2 linked regions of the Lacibacter sediminis genome follow. The protein of the gene in region 2 interacts with the protein of the main gene of each other region in a pairwise test. Links are inferred from orthologs where the notes say so. Each region holds a gene or a part of one and is shown on either strand. Other genes may lie near its edges. The genes, in order: H4075_RS18380 and ligA.

The links.
Region 1: the proteins of ligA (region 2) and H4075_RS18380 interact in binary tests that used the Escherichia coli proteins (3 or more experiments, as listed by UniProt). The link is inferred for Lacibacter sediminis from one-to-one orthologs.

The regions. Positions count from the first base shown.
Region 1 is NZ_CP060007.1:4,312,124-4,322,707, forward strand. The notes cover bases 4,237-7,641. They hold H4075_RS18380 (leucine--tRNA ligase), read right to left. Parts: upstream 7,338-7,641; coding sequence 4,437-7,337; downstream 4,237-4,436. Other genes in these bases: H4075_RS18375 (hypothetical protein), read right to left, coding at 4,237-4,395; H4075_RS18385 (hypothetical protein), read right to left, coding at 7,531-7,641. Also shown: H4075_RS18365 (hypothetical protein), read left to right, coding at 1-538; H4075_RS18370 (S41 family peptidase), read right to left, coding at 726-3,851; more of H4075_RS18375, read right to left, coding at 3,973-4,236; more of H4075_RS18385, read right to left, coding at 7,642-8,208; H4075_RS18390 (C39 family peptidase), read right to left, coding at 8,257-8,841; H4075_RS18395 (cell division protein FtsX), read left to right, coding at 8,970-9,908; H4075_RS18400 (DUF3098 domain-containing protein), read left to right, coding at 10,013-10,249; H4075_RS18405 (undecaprenyl-diphosphate phosphatase), read left to right, coding at 10,363-10,584.
Region 2 is NZ_CP060007.1:296,341-306,471, forward strand. What follows is about bases 3,356-6,307. They hold ligA (NAD-dependent DNA ligase LigA), read right to left. Parts: upstream 5,907-6,307; coding sequence 3,804-5,906; downstream 3,356-3,803. Other genes in these bases: H4075_RS01395 (NUMOD4 domain-containing protein), read right to left, coding at 3,356-3,739; H4075_RS01405 (amidohydrolase), read left to right, coding at 6,078-6,307. Also shown: H4075_RS01380 (lamin tail domain-containing protein), read right to left, coding at 1-942; H4075_RS01385 (aspartate-semialdehyde dehydrogenase), read left to right, coding at 1,300-2,289; H4075_RS01390 (DUF2461 domain-containing protein), read right to left, coding at 2,388-3,062; more of H4075_RS01395, read right to left, coding at 3,170-3,355; more of H4075_RS01405, read left to right, coding at 6,308-7,721; H4075_RS01410 (AraC family transcriptional regulator), read right to left, coding at 7,718-8,563; H4075_RS01415 (alpha-amylase family glycosyl hydrolase), read left to right, coding at 8,825-10,131. UniProt on the Escherichia coli protein: DNA ligase that catalyzes the formation of phosphodiester linkages between 5'-phosphoryl and 3'-hydroxyl groups in double-stranded DNA using NAD as a coenzyme and as the energy source for the reaction.

The sequences.
Region 1 (10,584 bases), 4.0 Mb from region 2 along the record:
AGTAGTTACACCTCCACCGGTTATTGTAACCGAACAGCCGAAACGTGAAGAGCCAAAGTCTGAGCCAGTAGTTGTACAACCTCAACCAACGATTCCGAAGGAAACACAACCGGTTACGAAATCAGAAAACAAACCACCTGTAAAAGAACCAGCAGTTACTGTTACGAAAGCGCCAACCATTAAAGAGAAATTTGTTGAACGCAAAAAAGTATTGACAACGGAATTGCCTTTGCTCGGTGATACAATTGAAATTCATTTTTATGACAATGCTGAGATCGATGGTGATTCTATTTCACTGTTCATGAATAACCGTTTGGTATTTGAACATGTAAAGCTGAGCGATAAACCATACGTTGTAAAATTTGCAGTGAAAGAATTAACTGAAACAAATGAGCTTGTGATGGTAGCGGAAAACCTTGGTGCTATTCCACCCAACACATCTTACATGATCGCCTATGTAAATGGAGTACGTTACACCGCAAATTTAGAGAGTACAGAAAACAGCAGTGCAATGATACGGTTTGTGAAGAAAGAGTAAGCTAAGGGTTTGGAATGAGGGAAATGAGGATCGTTCGCTTTGCTTACAATATTTACCACAGAGACACTGAGAAAGAAGAATTTTTAAAATGATTTAGCAAAATAAAAGCTGTGCAGTACTGCACAGCTTTTTTATTTTATGACGATTGATGAACCACAGCTCACACTCACCATTCACTACTCACCACTCACCCCTTGATTTGCTTCAATATTTCTTCGATTGCTTTATCCAGTTGCGGATCTTTACCATTGAGTTTGTCTTCAAAACTGTTGATCAGTAAAATATCCGGTTGCACTCCACTCATCTCTAAGTCTTTTCCATCGAGTGAATAACAACCCCAGGCCGGCATACGCACACTACTGCCATCAACCAAACCAATACCACTGGTGAAGATGATCCAGCGATACGTACCATTACCAATGATCTTTCCAAGCTTTAATGCTTTAAACCCTTGCGCTGTCATTTCTGCATCGCTCAACGATTGTTCATTGATGAGTAAAATGATTGGTTTATCTGCCGGTGAAAAGTTCGACTGCGGCGCTAACTTTCCTTCACGATATTTCCATTGCAAATAGGTACGCTGACTTAAAAACTTCAACACCTCATCATGCACATTACCGCCGGTATTATAACGCAGATCAAAGATGAGTGCATCTTTATTGATCAACTCCTGTGTCATGTCGGTAATAAATTGGTCCAGTTCACCCGTGCCCATGTTTTTCATATAACCATAAGCAATTCGTCCTTTACTTTTTTCATCCACACGTTTTTGATTATTATCAATCCACTCATCGTAAAGTGTATTAAACAAACTTGCCTGTGGATGAATTTTCACATTCACCATTTCTGTACCACGTTTGAAAGTAAGTTTCAATTCTCTGTCACGTGAGGGTAAGGTGAAATAAGCATTACGGTCTTTGTTTATATCAACGGTTTCGTCATTCACGTTCACCAATACATCCCCGGGTTTGATATCGATGGATTTGCGATCTGCAGCCGAACGCTTCGCAATATATTTTACTTTGTAAGGCTCATCATTTTCGAAGATGATACCTGTTTCCATGGTGGCACTGTTCAATGCAATATTTTCATCATCACCAAACGTACCAAAACCCTGGTGCGATGAATTTAGTTCACCCAACAAGTCATTCAATAACGTGCGCAGATCAGCACGACTATTGAGATAAGGAAGAAACTGTTTGTAATATTCCTTTGTTTTCTTCCAATCGAGTCCATGGAATTTCTCATCATAATAACCTTCTTCCATGCCGGCCCATGTTTCGTAAAACATCTGGTTGAATTCTTCCTGCAGATTACGACGGAACGTGTAACCAATACTTACAGGATCAAGACGATTGGCATCAAGATTCAGTTTTGCAATAGTTCCGTTTGACAATGCATAAAACTTATCGCTCACTTCAATTGTTTCAAAACCAAAAATATTATCAGTGCCTGCTATCTTCTCTGTCTTGTTTTGTTCAAATGGTTCAATCACTGTTTTCCAGATCGCATTACGACCCTCTCCATGATTACTTACAAACAAAACCGTTGTCTTCTCTCCTTTCTGATACACATTAATTAGATACTGTGCACCAAGTGAAGGGCTGATCTGCTCTAACCTTTCCATCAACAGATCGGTATCAACTGTAATTACTTTACCAGAATCTGCGTTTGGACCTTTCGCATCTTTCTTTTCTTCTTTGAACAGTTCATTATACTTATCTAAACGATAAGGCTCATCTAATTTCTCTAACGCAATACGATACACTTTCGCATTGGCCATACCAAATGGATAAGATGGTTTTAAGCGTTGTGAAACGAAGTAGATATATTTTCCATCACCAGACCATACCGGACTGTTTTCTGTTACACCTGAATTGGTAAGATTGGTTGTTTTATTATTCTTGATGTGATGAATAAAAATATCTTCCTCAAAATTTCTACGTGCCGTGAACAATACATATTCATCGTTGGGTGAAAAACCGGGATCACTGTTTTGAAAAGCCCATAGCTCATCCTTTACAATCGTTTTGCTTTGCAGTGTTTTCAGATCAAGTAAACGCACTTCATCACGGCCGCTGAGATAAACAACCATTGTCCGCTTTTTATTTTGAACAAGACTGCGGTTGTTTCGTTTATCCGTTGTGAGTTGTTTTACTGCACTGCTGCTGTCGGCACGAACAGTAAAGAGATTTGTGTAGCCATCATCAGTTTGTGTAAAGAGCATTGTTTTATTATCACTCATCCATCTTACTTCACGAACACGCTCTGCTGAACCACGGTTGATCTTCTGTACAAATTTTCCATCCACATCACTTACAAATAATTCACCACGTGAGATGAACGCCAGTTTCTTACCGTCGGGCGACACATCAAAGGCCGAAATATTTCCACGCACTTCGTAATCCTTTTCTTTTGGCAATACATGATTACGTACAATGGAAATAGTAAGTTTCTTTTCTTTATCGCTATTTACATCATAGACCCATAATTGGTAGTCTTTTTCAAATACTACTTTGCCTCCATTAGCATTTACTTGTGGTGTTTTAATGGAAGAAGAAAAACGGGTAAGTGCTTTTTTCTTTCCATTATCAAATGTGTAAAGATTGTACTCACCGTTTGCCTCATCAGAAATATAAAATACGGTTCCTGTTTTGTCGATGGTGGCAGCAAAATCTTTTCCTTCCCAGCTTGTGTATTTCTTATGTTGTTTTGTTTTCAAATTATACGATTGTATGTCGGGGTTGAACGGACCTTTGTAACGCTTACGTTGCGATTGACTAATACTTTCCCAGGTATCGTTAAAAAATACCTCACCGCTTGTTGGATGTTCAACAAGGTTATGATCATACTGGAAAAAATTACTCCCAAATACACGTTGTGGGGTGCCACCTGCTGCAGCCACTTTAAAACCAGCCACCTGTCCCATACGTCCACTATTAAAATAAATGCTTTTGCTATCCCAGCTCCAGCTTGTCACATCATCGTTACCGCTGTGGAATGTAATTTGTTTTACATCTCCTCCATTCAATGGCATCACAAACACATCAGCGTTTCCGAATTGTCGCCCGGTAAATGCGACCCACTTGCCATCGGGTGAAATACGTGGCGATGTTTCGTAGCCCTGCATAGCTGTTAGGCGTGTTGCCTGTCCATCGCTGATGTTTGCTTTCCACAGATCGCCTTCAAAGGCAAACACAACTGCCTGCCCATCGGGAGTAAGTGAGGGGTTTGATAAAAAATGCGGTATGCTTTGTGAAAAAGCAATGTTACTGATAAGGAATAAAAAAAGAACCGAATACAGAGACTTCATAACTGATGGTATTTATCTTGAAAAATACAAAACAACAACCATTGAACGGTTCAAAATGAAGAAAGGTTGATGAATGGTGAAAAACCGCTCATCAACCTTCTTTATCAGTGTATCAACTGTATTACTTCTTTGGATCTTCTACCTGGTATTCTTTCAGGTGACGATATAACAAAGTTCCATTTTCAACTTTCACCAAACGATACTCCATGAACGTACTGTCAGCATCATAAAAACCAATGATGCAGGAAAGATCATCAGCGCCTTTCTTTAATTCAGGCTTTGGCATAATGCCCATGTTCGGCAAAGTGAAGATCTTTTCACTACTTGCATCTTTGAATGAAAACTTCACTTCGTAATTAAGCGATTCTTTCTGTTCGAACAATTGTACTTTAAACTTTGCTGTGTCGGCACCGGCAGTATATTCTTTTACTGCTGCAGGATTTACAGTTGCACGCTCTTTTACAAACGGTTCATTGTTGTTGGGGTTCTTTTCGCCACAAGCGGCCAATGCAAAGAGCGCAATAACGACTACTAACTTCTTCATTCTGTTTTGAATTTAAGGGTGATGCGGTGAGTCACCGCAAGTTATATAACTACATTGATCATTTTATTCTTCACGTAGATGATCTTTTTTGGTTGTTTACCATCAAGCCATTTCAACACCACTTCATTATTTAAAATAATTTGTTCCACTTCTGCTTGTGTGATGCTGAGGTCTAAGGTTAACTCTGTTCTTGTTTTACCATTGATCGCAACCGGGTAATCTTTGGTTGATTCAGTAACATACTTCGCTTCAAATTTCGGGAAGCTTGCATCAAGAATAGAACCACTGTTGCCTAAAGCACTCCACAGCTCTTCACTCACATGCGGCGCATAAGGCGTTAATAGAATAAGCAACTGCTCCAGAATTTCCTTCTTATAACATTTCAAATCGCTCAATTCATTTACGGCGATCATGAATGTACTCACACCGGTGTTAAAACTGAAACGTTCTGTATCGTCTTCAATTTTCTTGATGGTCTTGTGTAATACTTTTAACTCAGCATCTGTTGCTTTGTCGTGATTCCACACCTGACCTTTCACTTCATCGTAGAACAATCGCCAGAGTTTTTTGATAAAGCGATGAACACCTTCAATACCTTTTGTATCCCAAGGTTTGCTGATCTCAACAGGGCCGAGGAACATTTCGTACATGCGGAAGGTATCTGCGCCGTATTTGGTTACAAGATCATCCGGATTCACTGTATTGAACTTACTCTTGCTCATTTTTTCAACTTCAGAACCACAGATGTATTTACCATCTTCTAAAATAAATTCTGCATTTGCATATTCGCCGTTACGCCACTTTTTGAAAGCTTCAATATCAAGTTCAAATCCATCCACAATATTTACATCAACATGCAACTTCGAAGTAACTATTGAATTCGAAGCGTTCTGAATTGATTCACTACTTGGGGCTACAGATTTTATATATCTAATTCTTTCGATAACATTATCAACATCTATCTCCATTAGTTTTTTATAAATACCTTCTGAGATAAATACTGGCGCATGATTTGAAGATAAATCGCCACGCAACATTGAAACACTGTCCGGAAAAAGCAATCGATATACAAACCTTGAAGAGCCCTGTATCATCCCCTGATTCACCAATTTCTTAAACGGTTCATCATAACCAATATGCCCAAGATCGTACAAGGCTTTCGTCCACATGCGGCTGTACAATAAATGCCCCACTGCATGTTCTGTTCCGCCAATATAAATATCCACCTGGTTCCAGTAATCACTTACTGCACGGTCGCAAAATGCTTGGTCGTTATGCGGATCCATATAGCGTAAGAAATACCAGGATGATCCTGCATAGCCGGGCATCGTGTTCGTTTCTAATTCTTTCGCCACCCACTCCGGAATATTTGCCAATGGACCTTCACCTTCAGGTCCGGGAGAATAGCTATCAACTTCAGGTAATAACAGCGGCAACTCGGTTTCGTTTAACGGATAAGCAGTACCATTCTTCCATTGAATAGGAAATGGTTCGCCCCAATAACGCTGACGGCTGAACGCTGCATCACGCATTCTGTAATTTACTTTTCGTGTACCAATGCCCAATTCCTCCAGCTTACCAATTACTATTTCAGCAGCTTCACGCATCGGCGTACCATTTAAGAAACCACTGTTTTCAAGCGTTGCATCTTTTGTTGCGTTTGCATCTTCACCGTTGAAATGTTTGCCAATGATATTGGTGATGGGAATATTAAAATGCTGTGCAAATTTGAAATCACGATCATCGCCGCAAGGCACCGCCATAATTGCACCTGTGCCATAACCCGCCAATACATATTCACTTATCCAGATCGGAATTTCTCTTCCATCAAATGGATTCACTGCATAGGCACCGGTAAACACACCGCTGATCTTTTTCTCCGCTTGTCGCTCACGCTCACTGCGGCTTTTTACATAAGCAATGTATTCATCAACAGCTGTTGTTTGCTCAACAGATTTAATTTGATCAACTAAATCCAACTCCGGAGCAATCACCATAAAGTCAACACCAAAGATGGTATCGGGCCTTGTTGTGTATACTCTTAACTTTTGATCATGATTTTTTATTGCAAAATCAATTTCAGCGCCGCTTGATTTCCCAATCCAGTTTGTTTGCATTTCCTTCATGCTTTCGCTAAACTCAATACGCTCCAAACCTTCCAGTAAACGATCGGCATATTCGGTGATACGCAAATACCATTGACGCAATTTCTTTTTCACCACCGGATGTCCACCACGTTCACTCACACCATTCACTACTTCATCATTCGCTAAAACAGTACCCAATGCTTCGCACCAGTTCACTTCGCCATAGCCGCAATAAGCAAGGCGGTATTGCATAAGAATATCCTGCTTTGTCTTTTCATCAAAAGCTTTCCACTGTTCTGCAGTAAATGAAGTAATCGGGAATTGGGAATGAGGAATTTGGTGTGTTGCGTTACCTTCTTTTTCAAAAGCTGCAATCAGCACCTCAATCTTTTCGGCTTTGTTTGTTTTACGGTTGTAAAAACTATTGAAGAGTTGTAAGAAGATCCATTGTGTCCATTTGTAATAACCGGCATCGCAGGTGCGCACTTCACGATCCCAATCGTAACAGAAACCAATATTATCTAACTGTCTGCGGAAATTATTAATGTTCTGATCGGTACTAACGGCCGGGTGTACGCCATGTTCAATCGCATACTGCTCGGCAGGTAAACCAAATGCATCGTAACCCATCGGATGCAATACATTAAATCCTTTCAGGCGTTTGAAACGGGAATAAATATCGCTGGCAATATAACCGAGCGGATGACCCACATGCAACCCTGCACCGCTTGGGTAAGGAAACATGTCCAACACATAAAATTTTGGTTTCTCACTTACGTTCGAAACCTTGTAGGCACTTGTATTGATCCATTGCTGTTGCCATTTCTTCTCAATTTCTCTGAACTTGTATTCCATGCTTATAAAATATCGCTTGACTTTTATTTAATCTTTAAATCTCAAAACATAACTCGTAAACACTCTTGTATACAGCATTTTTTTGGCTGAAACCGAACAGAAGTAAGCTGTTTAGCGGGCCACAAAAGTAATGAAACAGGCCCAAAAGAAAGCCCCTTCCGTGAAGTATGGAAGGGGCCACTATGCAGTTTCTTTATTTTACCAGCCTTTGTTTTTTGAGCTCATCGCCATAAAGCCGCTGAAACTCCTGTGCCGCTTTAGCCAGAACAGGCATCAATTGACTCGCATTAACTCCCTGCCGCAAACTGAATTGACCGCCATAATCTGTGTAAAATATTTCCGCTCCGTCTTTTTTAACTCCAAATACCTTTACCTGCAGGTTGGGAATATCATATACACTGATCTCTGCATCCGGACCAACAACAGTTTTGATGGTATTCAGATCATTGGCAATTGATTTGCCGGCGAGCCCCGCAATACTCCACCCTTTTTCATCTTTATTCAGCTCCACAACGGTAACAACACGATCGCCTGCAACTAATGGGAATATTGTTGCCATCTCTCCTTTCTTGATCCCTTCAAATGAAGATGAGGAATCGGCAGTAAGTAATTTTTCAAAATCAATATTTGATTGTTTTACCGCAGCACCCGGTTTTGCTTCCTGCAATGCCTTTTCATCCACACCAAGCGAAAGCCCCTTGCTTGTTCTGATGATCGATAGCAAATCGCTCTTTGCTTTATCAATCGCTTCGTTTTCTGTTGCATAATATTTTGGTGCGCTCTGGCTCATTCCTTGCTTCTGATCTTTACAACCAATAACTGTTGTGATAATAAGTAAGGTAGCCACTTTTATATAGATACTTGTTCTCATTGTTTGTTTTTTTAATTATGAATGATAACTGATAATCTCAACGGACGATTATGGTTTTGCAATATTGTACCATGTGTTCCAATGTGTAGCGGTACCGGCAGGGTCTGCATATTGTTCATACGTAATCAATCTTTCTTCGCCGGCACATGGTGCCCACGGATCGTTTAATACGAGATAATTGGTTGTTCCAACAGTAATGTAGCCTTTAATGACAAGAACATGCCCTACCACACCGGGAGTTCCGTAAGCATAACCCATTGGTTTTTTGCTGCAGTATATCTGCTTACGCATATCCTCCCAGGAGCGTGCTGTTTGCGTTTCAGAAAAAGTCATGCCTACTTCTGTAAGCATTAACCAGCCGGGACGGTTACAGGAATCTGTTTTAGGGCATGCTGCTCTTCCCTGGTTGTTACAACAATCAGTTCTTCCAAAGCGTTGATTTGCCAGATCGCATTGATTGACACTGATACCAACGTGCTGTGCCAGCATTTGTGTTGTGGCGGCCCAACACCAGTTGTTTGTTTGTTGTGGACGCAGCGTGTTAGCTACCGAACCAATAACTTCGGGTTTACAGCAACTGCTGATAAAGAGAATGAACAGGCCCAATGCCATCAGGTGAGTGTGTTTTTTCATGTTAACATGTTTTAAATGATTAGATGTGTTTGTTAAAACTTATATAACAAACTAATCATATAAAAATAGAAACACTTCACGTCCGTTACAATACCCTGTTCGTAGTATTACTCTTAAATACGCTATTTTTGTCACTGTTTCAAAGTGATAAAACAGTCACAACAGAACTTACATTAAATCAACAAGGCATGGCGCAACAACCGAACAAAGCATCAATGAAACGTTCTAAACCATCATACCTCTACAGTATTATTGGTGTGGCACTGGTGCTCTTCATCCTCGGTGTTTTAGGATGGATCTTCTTAAATTTTCAGAAAGTGGGTACCACCCTGCGTGAAAACATACAGTTTCATGCATGGCTGAGTACGACCAATAAAAAATCGATCGATAGTTTAACCTCATATGTGGCAGCACAGCCTTACGTAAAATCTTCGGCCTACATCAACAAAGAAATGGCGAAGGAAATTTATAATAAAGACGGCAATGAGAGCTGGGATAAGATCCTCGACGAAAATCCTTTGCCCGAAAGTGTTGACTTTTATGCTAAGTCGGACTATGTGCAGAAAGACAGTCTTGATAAAATTACAGCCGACCTGATGACCCGTTTCCCCGGTGTGATCAGCGAGGTACAATACCCCGAAGCCCTGGTAACAACGCTTAACGATAGGGCACAGAAAGTGGGTATTGTTTTACTGATCGTGGCTATTTTGCTGAGCGCCATTGTGATCGTATCGATTGATACCACCATTCGACTGGCCATGTTCAGCAACCGTTTTCTGATTAAAACCATGCAGATGGTGGGCGCTACCCGAGGCTTTATTGCAAAACCCATGAATGTTAGGGCGATTATCAATGGACTCATCAGTTCGGGCATTGCCATTGCAGCCATTTGGGCGGTTATTACCTGGGCTGAAAGCTATATTCCGGATATGAAGGCGCTGCGTGATCCAAAGATCTACCTCATTCTATTCGGTTCCATTATTGCGATTGGTGTGGGCATTTCGCTTTACAGCACGCATCGCAGTGTGATGAAGTATTTACGTATGAAACTAGACGAGTTATATTAAGCCGTTAGCCGATAGTGGTTAGTGGCTAGTAAAAACTACCGGCTAATGACTATCGGCTATCGACTAACAGCTTTTCCTTATATTGCATCCCTCAAAACAAGACTATGAGCCAGAAAAAAATAGCAACCATTTTTACCAAAGAGAATTACAAGTGGATGGCCATTGGTGCTGCCGTGATCATTCTTGGTTTTCTGTTGATGATTGGTGGCAAAAGTGCCGATCCAAATGTGTTTAATAAAGACGAAGTGTACAGCTTCCGTCGTATTACTTTGGCTCCGCTCCTCATCATTGGTGGTTTGATTATTGAGATCTATGCCATCATGAAAAAACCAAAAGACTAAGCAATATAATTTGAAGATGAGCCAATTCAAAAATTTGAAAATTGATTTCGAATTTTTGAATTGGCTTTTTCGTTTTCAATTTAACCTCATTTTCAAATTTTCAAATTAGTTGTGTGAATACAATTGAATCCATCATCATTGCCATTGTGGAAGGTTTAACGGAATATCTTCCTGTTTCTTCCACCGGCCACATGATCCTTGCTGAGCGGCTAATGAATGTACCTGCTGATAATTTCACCAAACTGTTTACTGTTGCAATACAGCTTGGTGCCATCTTAAGTGTTGTTGTGTTGTATTGGAAAAAGTTTTTCGATTTTAAACGCTGGGAGTTTTAT
Region 2 (10,131 bases):
TAATGTTTTTAAATTGATGATCTTATTGCTGCGGTTGTATATCTCCACATAATCGGTGCCATCACTTGTTGGGTTAAATAGAACTTCATTAATGATGATATCATTTGCAACAGCAGCTGAACTAAGTCCCAGCTTTGTACTATTAAATGCAGTGATACTGTTGCCGCTGCAATCTTTTACATTGGAAGCAGTAACGGTATAAACTGTTCCCGACTGCAATTGACTATTTACTGTAAGTTGAACGGTATTGAAAAGCGGAGCAAGACAAACTGCTGTAACAGCTGTGCCAATGCCATTGCTAAATTGGTAGTTGGCTGCAGTTGCAGCCGAAACACTATCTAACGATTCATCAAAAGTTAACAGTACAGTGCTGTTATCAATTGCAAAAGCCCTGATCAAAGCAGGAGCTGTTTGATCATTATTAATCCCATCAACTGAATTTTTTATCCCTGGTGTACCGCCTCTTGTATCAATACTTGCACGCCAGTTGTTTGCAGCGCTGCACGGATTTTTTGTATCAACCATTTCCAAAGTCCAGCCACCATCACTCTTCACCGCATTGTTGAACCAACTGAGATTGTATTCTACTGCATGAATAGTTGCACCGCTGTTACTGCGGATGAAAATCGTTTCGCCAGTATTATCCAATGAAGGAAAACTTGTAACAGCAAAAGTGCGGCCATACTGTTGCATGGTTACAGCTGCAGTTGTTCCGCAAATGATGGCACTGCTATCCGGTTGTAATAAAAAGTTAGGCAATGGTCCACTCACTCCATTTGCATCACCCACCCGCCAGTTTTGTAAGTTGATAGCTGATGTGGCAGTGTTGCGTATCTCGATCCATTCAACATTCGGCAACCCGATTTGTGGTGTGGGATCACTCATGATTTCACTGATGACGACGCTGTATTTGTTTTGGGTGAAAGCGTTTGCTTGCAGCATCAACAAACAAACAATTGTTATAAGGAGTTTAGGTTGCAGCATGTACTTAAAAATAACATTAATCAAACGATTGCGTAAATACCTCGATGAAAATTCTAAAAACAATTTGGTGAAACGCTCATTCAGCTTTACTTTTGACCCTCATGATGACAATGAAACATACAAAACGCACAAAGAAACAGTTCCGCAAGGGAAGGTAACATTGTACGTTGTGTTGTAAACATAATAACAGGCCTTCCCGAAACGGAAGGCCTTATTTTTTACCCCCATCTGATGCCCTCGTCTGATGGATTTATTAATCAAACAAAAAAATTCTGTCAGACGAGGGCGTCGGACAGAAACAAAACAAAAAACAAAATGAAAGTTGCAGTAGTTGGCGCTACAGGTCTTGTAGGAACCAAAATGTTACAGGTATTAGCAGAAAGGAATTTCCCGGTTACTGAATTAGTTCCCGTTGCAAGTGAACGTTCCGTTGGTAAAGAAGTTGAGTTCAAGGGAAAGAAATACAAAGTGGTAAGCATGACCGATGCAATAGCTGCCAAACCTGCTGTGGCTTTATTCAGTGCCGGTGGTGGTACTTCAACTGAGTGGGCACCAAAGTTTGCAGAAGCCGGTATTACTGTGATCGATAACTCCAGTGCATGGCGCATGGACCCAACAAAAAAATTAGTAGTGCCTGAAGTAAATGCTGATGTGTTAACTGCAGCAGATAAAGTGATTGCTAACCCTAACTGTTCTACTATTCAGATGGTGGTGGCCTTGCAACCACTGCATAAAAAATACCAGATCAAGCGTGTGGTTGTATCAACGTACCAAAGTGTAACAGGTACTGGCGTAAAAGCCGTTGATCAGTTGTTGAATGAACGTAAAGGTATTGTAGGTGAGATGGCTTATAAATATCCAATTGATCTGAATGTGATTCCCCAGATCGATGTGTTTTTGGAGAATGGGTACACCAAAGAAGAAATGAAAATGGTGAAAGAAACCTGCAAGATCATGGGCGATGATTCCATTCGTGTAACAGCAACAACAGTGCGTATTCCGGTAATGGGTGGTCATAGCGAAAGTGTGAACGTTGAGTTTGCAAATGATTTCGATTTGAACGAAGTAAAAGCATTGCTCAGCTCTGCTCCTGGTATTGTGGTAGTAGATGATCCTGCTACACAACAATACCCAATGCCGATGGATGCACATGAAAAAGATGATGTGTTTGTTGGTCGTTTGCGCAGAGATGAAACACAAGCCAATACATTAAATATGTGGATCGTTAGTGATAACCTGCGCAAAGGTGCGGCAACCAATGCTGTGCAAATTGCAGAATACCTGCAGGGCAAAGGTTTGTTGTAATGGTCGGCACGGCCAGCGGCTGTCAGAACATAAAAAAACTTAACAAAAAAGAGCGCTTCAATTGAAGCGCTCTTTTTATTTCTGGGGAGATACTGTTATTATTCACCTGTATGCAATCCTTCATTCAAAAACTGCAGTAACGGTTGCAGCGTTTCAAAATTGACGCATACTTTTTTTACCAGGTCTTTCGATGTTAGATCAGCATCAGAAAAGTTTTGCATGGCGATCCAGCTTTTCAATTTCAGATATTCAATGGCGGGATTATCAGCTTCATAACCTTTTGGTGGTCGTGCCAATTTCAGATCACCTTCAGTTGACAGATCGCCAAATACCGCTTTGAATTTTTTGTTGCTGATGATCTTCTGAAATTCTTTCCAGTTATAATCAATTTCCTGGCGCACGTTTTTTAAAAAATCAGGTGGCGGTACATATAAACCACCTCCTCCAAACGCAGCACCCGGTTCACAATGAAAGTAGTAGCCGGCTGTCATTCCTTTTTTGCCGTCCTTATTCATGTAGGCGCCCATGTTTGTTTTGTAAGGACTTTTATCTTTACTGAAACGAACATCCCGGTTTATACGGAAGATGCAATCTTTTGCAGCAAGATGTGCAATGGAAGGATCTTTCTTCCCATGCTTTTCTATTACTGTATCAATAAACCCAACAAAATCTGCTTTGGCAGCATCGTAAGATTTTCGATTTGCATCGAACCAGGGCTTATTGTTATTCTTCTTTAAGTCTTTTAAAAATTTGAGTGTGGAAGTTTGCAGCATAAAATAAGGTTGTAGTGAAGATGCAAATTTGCATAACCAAACAATACTATGCTAAAATAGTTCTGTGAAGATGTGAGTAAGTAATCAGAAATCAAATATCTGCAATCTTAAACTGCTCCCCAGTTTTCACCGCTTCTTATTCTGTACAAAGTCATTTCACTTACGCTGTACTTTTTCGCCAGTTGTTTGTAGGTAACATTGCGGTTGGGATCCTGAATGATCTTTTTGATCGTCTTTACCTGCAGCGGAGAAAGCTTCAATCCTTTTTGCGTGCTGCTGCGTTCTTTCTGTAATTTTTTGTAAGCGATCTTTTGAGGGCTTTTTTGTTGATGAGCTGACATTTGTTCCAATGTTGCCCATTTCAGATTAGCAGCACGGTTATCTTTTTTGTTATGGTTGAGATGAATGACAAACTTGTTTTTTGTTGATTGTTTCGCACAAAAAAGTTTTGCTACTTCACGGTGCAGGTAGATGGTTCCTTTGTTATCTGCACGATGCAGGTTTAACGTACGGTAACCGGTTGTAATGGAACCGTTGAGTAATTTTCCATCTTCTGAAATATCAGAAGAATAACTTGCACAACGGCCAAGATTTGAAACTGCGTATTTGCGACGTAATTGTTTCCAACCGGCAAATTGCAATTGTTTCCATTTTTCTCCGGGAAGTTTCTTGATCATACGAAAAGATTGGAGATACTAAATATACAACAGCAAACCCTGTACCTGCAAGTGAAATCCTATATTAATTTTTTAACAGTGCCAGGAATTCTTCTTCTGTTATAATTTTTATGGTGCTTATTTTTTTCGCTTTTTCCAGTTTGCTGCCTGCATCTTCACCCACTACAAGATAATTTAATTTTGCACTCACGCCACTCAATATGCTTCCACCATGTTCTTCTGCCATTTGTTCTGCAGCACTTCTCTTCAAGGTAGGCAATGTTCCTGTAAATAAAAAAGTAACACCCGTTAAATTACCTTCATGTTTACTTTCTTTCTGCTCATTCTTTAATTGCAAGCCAAGTTCTTCCAGTTCTTTCAATAGTTGCAGGTTCTGTTCGTTGCTGAAAAAATCATGAATGCTTCCTGCAACTCTCGGACCAATATCTTCCAGTTGTTGTAATTCTTCCAATGTTTTTCCGGCAATATCCAGCAGATGTTTGGTTGAATTGGCTAATGTCTTTGCCGTTGCTTCACCAACAAAGCGGATACCTAATGCATAGATCAAACGGAATAACGGTTGCTTCTTTGAATTTTCAATTGCTGTTTGCAGATTATCAACACTCTTTGCGCCGTAACCTTCCAATCCTTTGATCTTATCATAGGGCAAACGATACAACGATGGAATATCTTTCAGAAAGCCGAGCTCATAAAACTTCCGCACATTCGCATCGCCCATGCCACGAATATCCATCGCATCTTTGCTGTTGAAATGAATGATACGTTCAACCACCTGCGCTTCACATTGATAATTATTACAACGCCACACAGCTTCTTCTGCTGGTTTTACCAACACACTGTTGCAAACCGGGCAATGGGTAGGGAAGATGATCTTTTCTTCTTTACCTGTACGCAGCTCAGCCATTGATTTAACGATGTAAGGAATTACATCACCCGCACGTTCTACCAAAACTGTATCGCCCAGCATCAGGTCTTTCTCTGCAATAAAATCCTGGTTATGTAAAGAGATACTCGTTACCGTTACACCGCCAATAGCTACCGGATCGATCTTGGCAACAGGTGTAACTGCACCTGTGCGGCCAACCTGGTATTCAACTGCACGGAGCTTACTGGTTCCCTGTCTTGCTTTGAATTTATAGGCAATGGCCCAACGTGGGTGATGACTGGTCATGCCCATTTGATCCTGGAGTTGCAGATCGTTTACTTTGATCACCATGCCATCAATTTCGTAAGGCAGTGTATCCCGCTTCTGTTCAAATTCATTACAGTAGTCAATTACTTCCTGTATGCCTTTGCAGATCTTTTTTTCTTTTTCAGGACTACGGAAGCCAAGCTCCCACATCATTTTCAATGCACCGCTGTGCGTGTGTAATACATCATATGTTGATTGCTTCCGATCAACCATTGCTACGTAACCAACATGATATAAAAATGCTTCAAGATTTCTGCGGGCAACTTCTTTTGCATCTTTTATACGTAAGCTGCCGCTGGCTGCATTGCGTGGATTGGCAAGCGGCGGCAAATTTTCTTCCGCTAATTGATCGTTATAGGCTTTGAAATTTTTCTTACTCATCAATATCTCACCACGTATTTCAATTTGTTTGATGGCGAATTTCGAAAACTCTGCTGACAATGGAATGGAACGAATTTGTCGAACATTGGTAGTGATCTCTTCACCTTCTGTTCCATCGCCACGTGTTGCAGCCCGAACCAGTTTATCATCTTCATAAATAAGTGAAATGCTGGCACCGTCAAACTTTGGCTCAACGCAGTATTCAATATGATCAAGTCCGCTTGCTTCTTTCGCTTTGCGGTCCCAATCAATAAGATCATCAGCATCATAAGAGTTTTCAAGACTGAGCATCGGAACAAGATGCTGTACTTTTTTAAAATCATTTCCCAACCCTTTTGCTACACGTTGAGTAGGTGAGTCGCTTGTAATGAGCGAAGGATTGGCAGCTTCGATCTTTTCTAAGGCTTTGTATAACTGATCATATTCAAAATCGCTGATGAGCGGATCGTTCTGAATATAATAACGATATTCATGGAAACGCAGAGCATTTCTCAGTTCTTCGATTTGTTCTTCACTGAGAGATGAACTTTTCAGTTGATGCAGCAAGCTTGTGGTGCTTTGCTGCAATTGCTTGGTATTATCGGCTGAATACATAAGAAATAAAATCAGACGGTAAAAATACAAGGATGAAGGACAAAACAAATTAAATTCACTTACTCATCTTAGAACTTCCATTTGTCCGGCAGAATAACCACAAAACATATTCATTTATACAGGTATAAACAATCTTTGTTCTTTTGGGTTATACCAGCACAACCATTTATTATGATCCGACTGTTTCTTCTTTTTGCCGTAACGATTGTGTTTTCACAATGTAATTCCAAAACTGAAGTTGATACTCTGCTTATCAATGGAACAGTGTACACGATCGATTCTGCTTTCTCCAAAACTGAAGCAGTGGCTGTAAAGGATGGAAAGATCGTTGCTACGGGCACAACTGCTGATCTGCAAAAAACATTCAGCGCCAAAGAAGTGATCGATCTGCAAGGGAAATTTTTATACCCGGGCTTTATTGACGCACATGCGCATTTCTACCGTTACGGGCTTGGATTGCGTACAGCTGATCTTACGGGCACTACCAGTTGGAATGACTGTTTGAACTGGTTAAAAAAACACGCTGCCGAACACAGTTTGCAAAAAGGTGAATGGCTGATTGGAAGAGGTTGGGATCAAAACGATTGGGAGGTGAAAGAATTTCCCGTGAATGATTCGTTGAATCAATTATTTCCTGATAACCCTGTTTTGCTGACAAGGGTTGATGGACATGCTGCAGTTGTGAATGATCCAGCATTGCAGCAGGCTGGTATTTCAGCTCAAACCAAATTAACAGGTGGTGATATATTTATTGCAAATGGAAAACCAACGGGTGTGTTGATCGATAATGCAATCGATCTTGTATCAGCAAAAATTCCGGCAGCAACAGCCGAACAAATTACAGAAGGGTTACTGGCAGCGCAGAAGAATTGTTTTGCAGCAGGCTTAACTTCTATTGTTGATTGCGGCTTGGATTATACGGATGTGTTGAATATTGAAAAAGCAAATAATAGTGGTGCACTGAAGATGCGCATGTATGTAATGTTGAGCGATGCAAAGAAGAATTATGAGGCCATTTTTGAACGTGGTAAAATAAAAACTGATCGCTTGAATGTTCACAGCTTTAAAGTGTATGGTGATGGTGCTCTTGGTTCAAGAGGCGCCTGTTTGCTCGAGCCATATGCAGATAAACCCGGACATAAGGGTTTCTTATTAAGCAATCCAGAACATTTTGATTCAGTTGCAGCACTCTTGTATGCAAAAGGTTTTCAGATGTGTACACATGCGATTGGCGACAGCGGTAACCGAACCATCCTTAACATTTATGGTAAGTATTTAAAAGAAACCAACGATCTGCGTTGGCGTATTGAACATGCACAGGTGGTGAATGAAAATGATTTCAACCTGTTTGGTAAGTATAGTATTGTACCAAGTGTACAGCCCACTCATGCAACCAGTGATATGTATTGGGCAGAGCAACGTTTGGGACCCAAGCGTGTAAAAGGCGCTTATGCATTTAATGATCTGTTGAAACAAAATGGCTGGATTCCATTGGGAACAGATTTCCCGGTTGAAGATATTGATCCACTCAAAACATTTTACGCAGCGGTGTTTCGTAGAGATGCAAAAGGATGGCCTGAGCAAGGTTATCAAACAGAGAATGCTTTGTCAAGAGAAGCTACATTGCGAGGCATGACCATTTGGGCCGCACGTTCAAATTTTGAAGAAGCTGAGAAAGGAAGTATTGAGAAAGGAAAGTTTGCAGATTTTGTGTTGCTTGATAACGATTTGATGACAGCAACATTTGAGCAGGTGTTGAAAACAACCGTGCTCAAAACTATTTGCGGAGGCGAAACGGTATTCAGCAAAAATTAATAAACAGCTTCGTTCCTGAATTCTCTTGGCGTACTGTGTTTCTTTCGTGCAAACACACGGTTGAAATAAGTGAGCGATTCAAAACCAGCACTGCGTGCAATAGAAGAGATCTGTTTATCCGTTTCAATTAATTGATAACAGGCATAGCCCACACGCAGATCGTTCACATAATCTGAAAATGTTTTACCTGTCGCTCGTTTGAAAAACTTACAAAATGCACTGGGTGAAATGTTGATGATGGAAGCTGCATCATTAATGGTAATTGGCTTCGCAAAATTCTGTTCAACATACGTACATACCTTATTAATACGAGGCTCGCTGTTTTTAGCTTGGGAGATATCATACTCAGCTGATGCCAGTTTTCTTCCTTTTTGTTGCGATAACTGATTCAGGAGATCGATCAGCCCTGTAATTTTTTCAACACCGGATTTACCGGGTAGTGACAGTATTAAATCTTTAAAAGGTTTGCTGTTTTTAAAATGAAGTCCGTGCCGGCAGCTTTGTAACAGCCGCTTGATGTTTTCGAATTCCGGTAAACCGGTAAAGCTGTTGAACAGGGAGCCCGAAAACTGGATCACCACAAAATCGCAGGATTTATCCTTCACTTTTTTATCCGATACCCATGTATGTGGCAGGTCGGGCCCGATCAGCACCAGATCCCCTGGTTCAAATTCCTCATAACTGTCACCCACGATGCGTTTGCCCGAAACGTTGATCTTAAACGTGAGTTCATATTCGGGGTGATGATGCCAGTAAAACTCAAGGTAGGGCAGGCTCATAGGATAAGCTACCAATACGGGCTTATCATTGCCGGGAACAATTTTCTCGAGTTCTGCTTTCATACTAAAGATGCAATTACAAAAGTAAAAATAGGATAAGTTGGCAATATAGTGCCAGAAATTGGAATTTTAGTTCAATTTGAGGCCACTGCCTTAGTCTAGTTTTGTGTGAGTTTTGATTGCGGAACTGAAGAGGGTATTGATTTAGCGACCGGCTGTTGTATAAAAAGACTGAGAATCTTTCTTACTGATTGCAATCACAACGATAATCCAACAAATTTCATTGATCATTGTTTTTTTGGTTTGATGTAAACGGATTGCGTTATGAGAAAATTTTTGCTTGCATATGTTTTCCTCTGCTTTGCAGTTAATGCAGGCTATGCCCAATTACTATCAACTGATGTAGCTTTCCCTGCTGATGCAAGTACCATCGTCATTACAATGGATGCCACTAAAGGCAACAAAGGTTTACAAGGTTTTACCGGTTCAGTTTATCTCCATACAGGTCTAATAACATCGGCCAGCGGTTCACAAACAGATTGGAAATACACCAAAGGTTCATGGGGTACTGCAAATGCTCCTGTAGCAACACGCCCCGACCCGGTGAACAAGCCCAATACCTGGCAATTTACCATCAACAACATTCGCACCTATTATGGTGTAGCTGCAGGTGAGCAGATCTTATACATTACTATTCTGTTCCGCAACGAGGCAGGCACATTGGTGCAACGTAATATCGATGGAAGTGATATGTATATTAAAGTGTATCCTGCCAATGAATTTGCAGTGAAGTTTACATCACCTGCAATGCAGCCTACGTATGTTCCTACTGCAGAACCACTTACTGCAGGAACGCCACCGTTTACTGTTCCAGTTACAGCTGTATCATCTAAAAATGCAAATCTCACGTTGCGTTTTAATAGCGCACAAATTGCTACAGCAACTGCCGCACAAATCATTAATGGCTCGGCAAACGTAACCACAACCTGTGAGCAGCAGATCACATTAGAAGCTAACGACAACGGCACCATCAAACGTGATACATTCAACTTCTTTGTACCACAGGCAAGCAACCCAACAGGCGCAAGACCGGCAGGCCGGAAAGATGGAATTACGTTTGAAGACAACAATACCAAAGCAGTTTTCATTTTATATGCTCCGTTAAAAACCAAAGTTTCCCTCATTGGCGATTTTAATAACTGGACACAAACCTGTTCGGGGCAAATGAAAAAAGACGGAGACTATTTCTGGACAGAAGTAACAGGTCTTACCGCAGGAACACAGTACCGGTTTCAATATGTTGTTGATGATGCCATACGCATTGCAGATCCATACAGCGAACTGGTGCTTGATCCGAACAATGATCAATACATTCAGTCATCTACTTATCCAAATATGCCTGCTTATCCTGCCGGCAAAACAACAGGTGGAATAGTAGGAGTTATAACCCAGGGAGAGGCAGCTTATAATTGGACAAGCAGCGGAAGCTATGTTCGTCCTGATAAGCGTGATCTCATGGTGTATGAGTTGCTTGTTCGTGATTTTGTTGCAACACATAGCTGGCAAACATTAAAAGATACACTCAACTACATCAAAAATCTCGGCTTCAATGCGGTACAGTTAATGCCCAT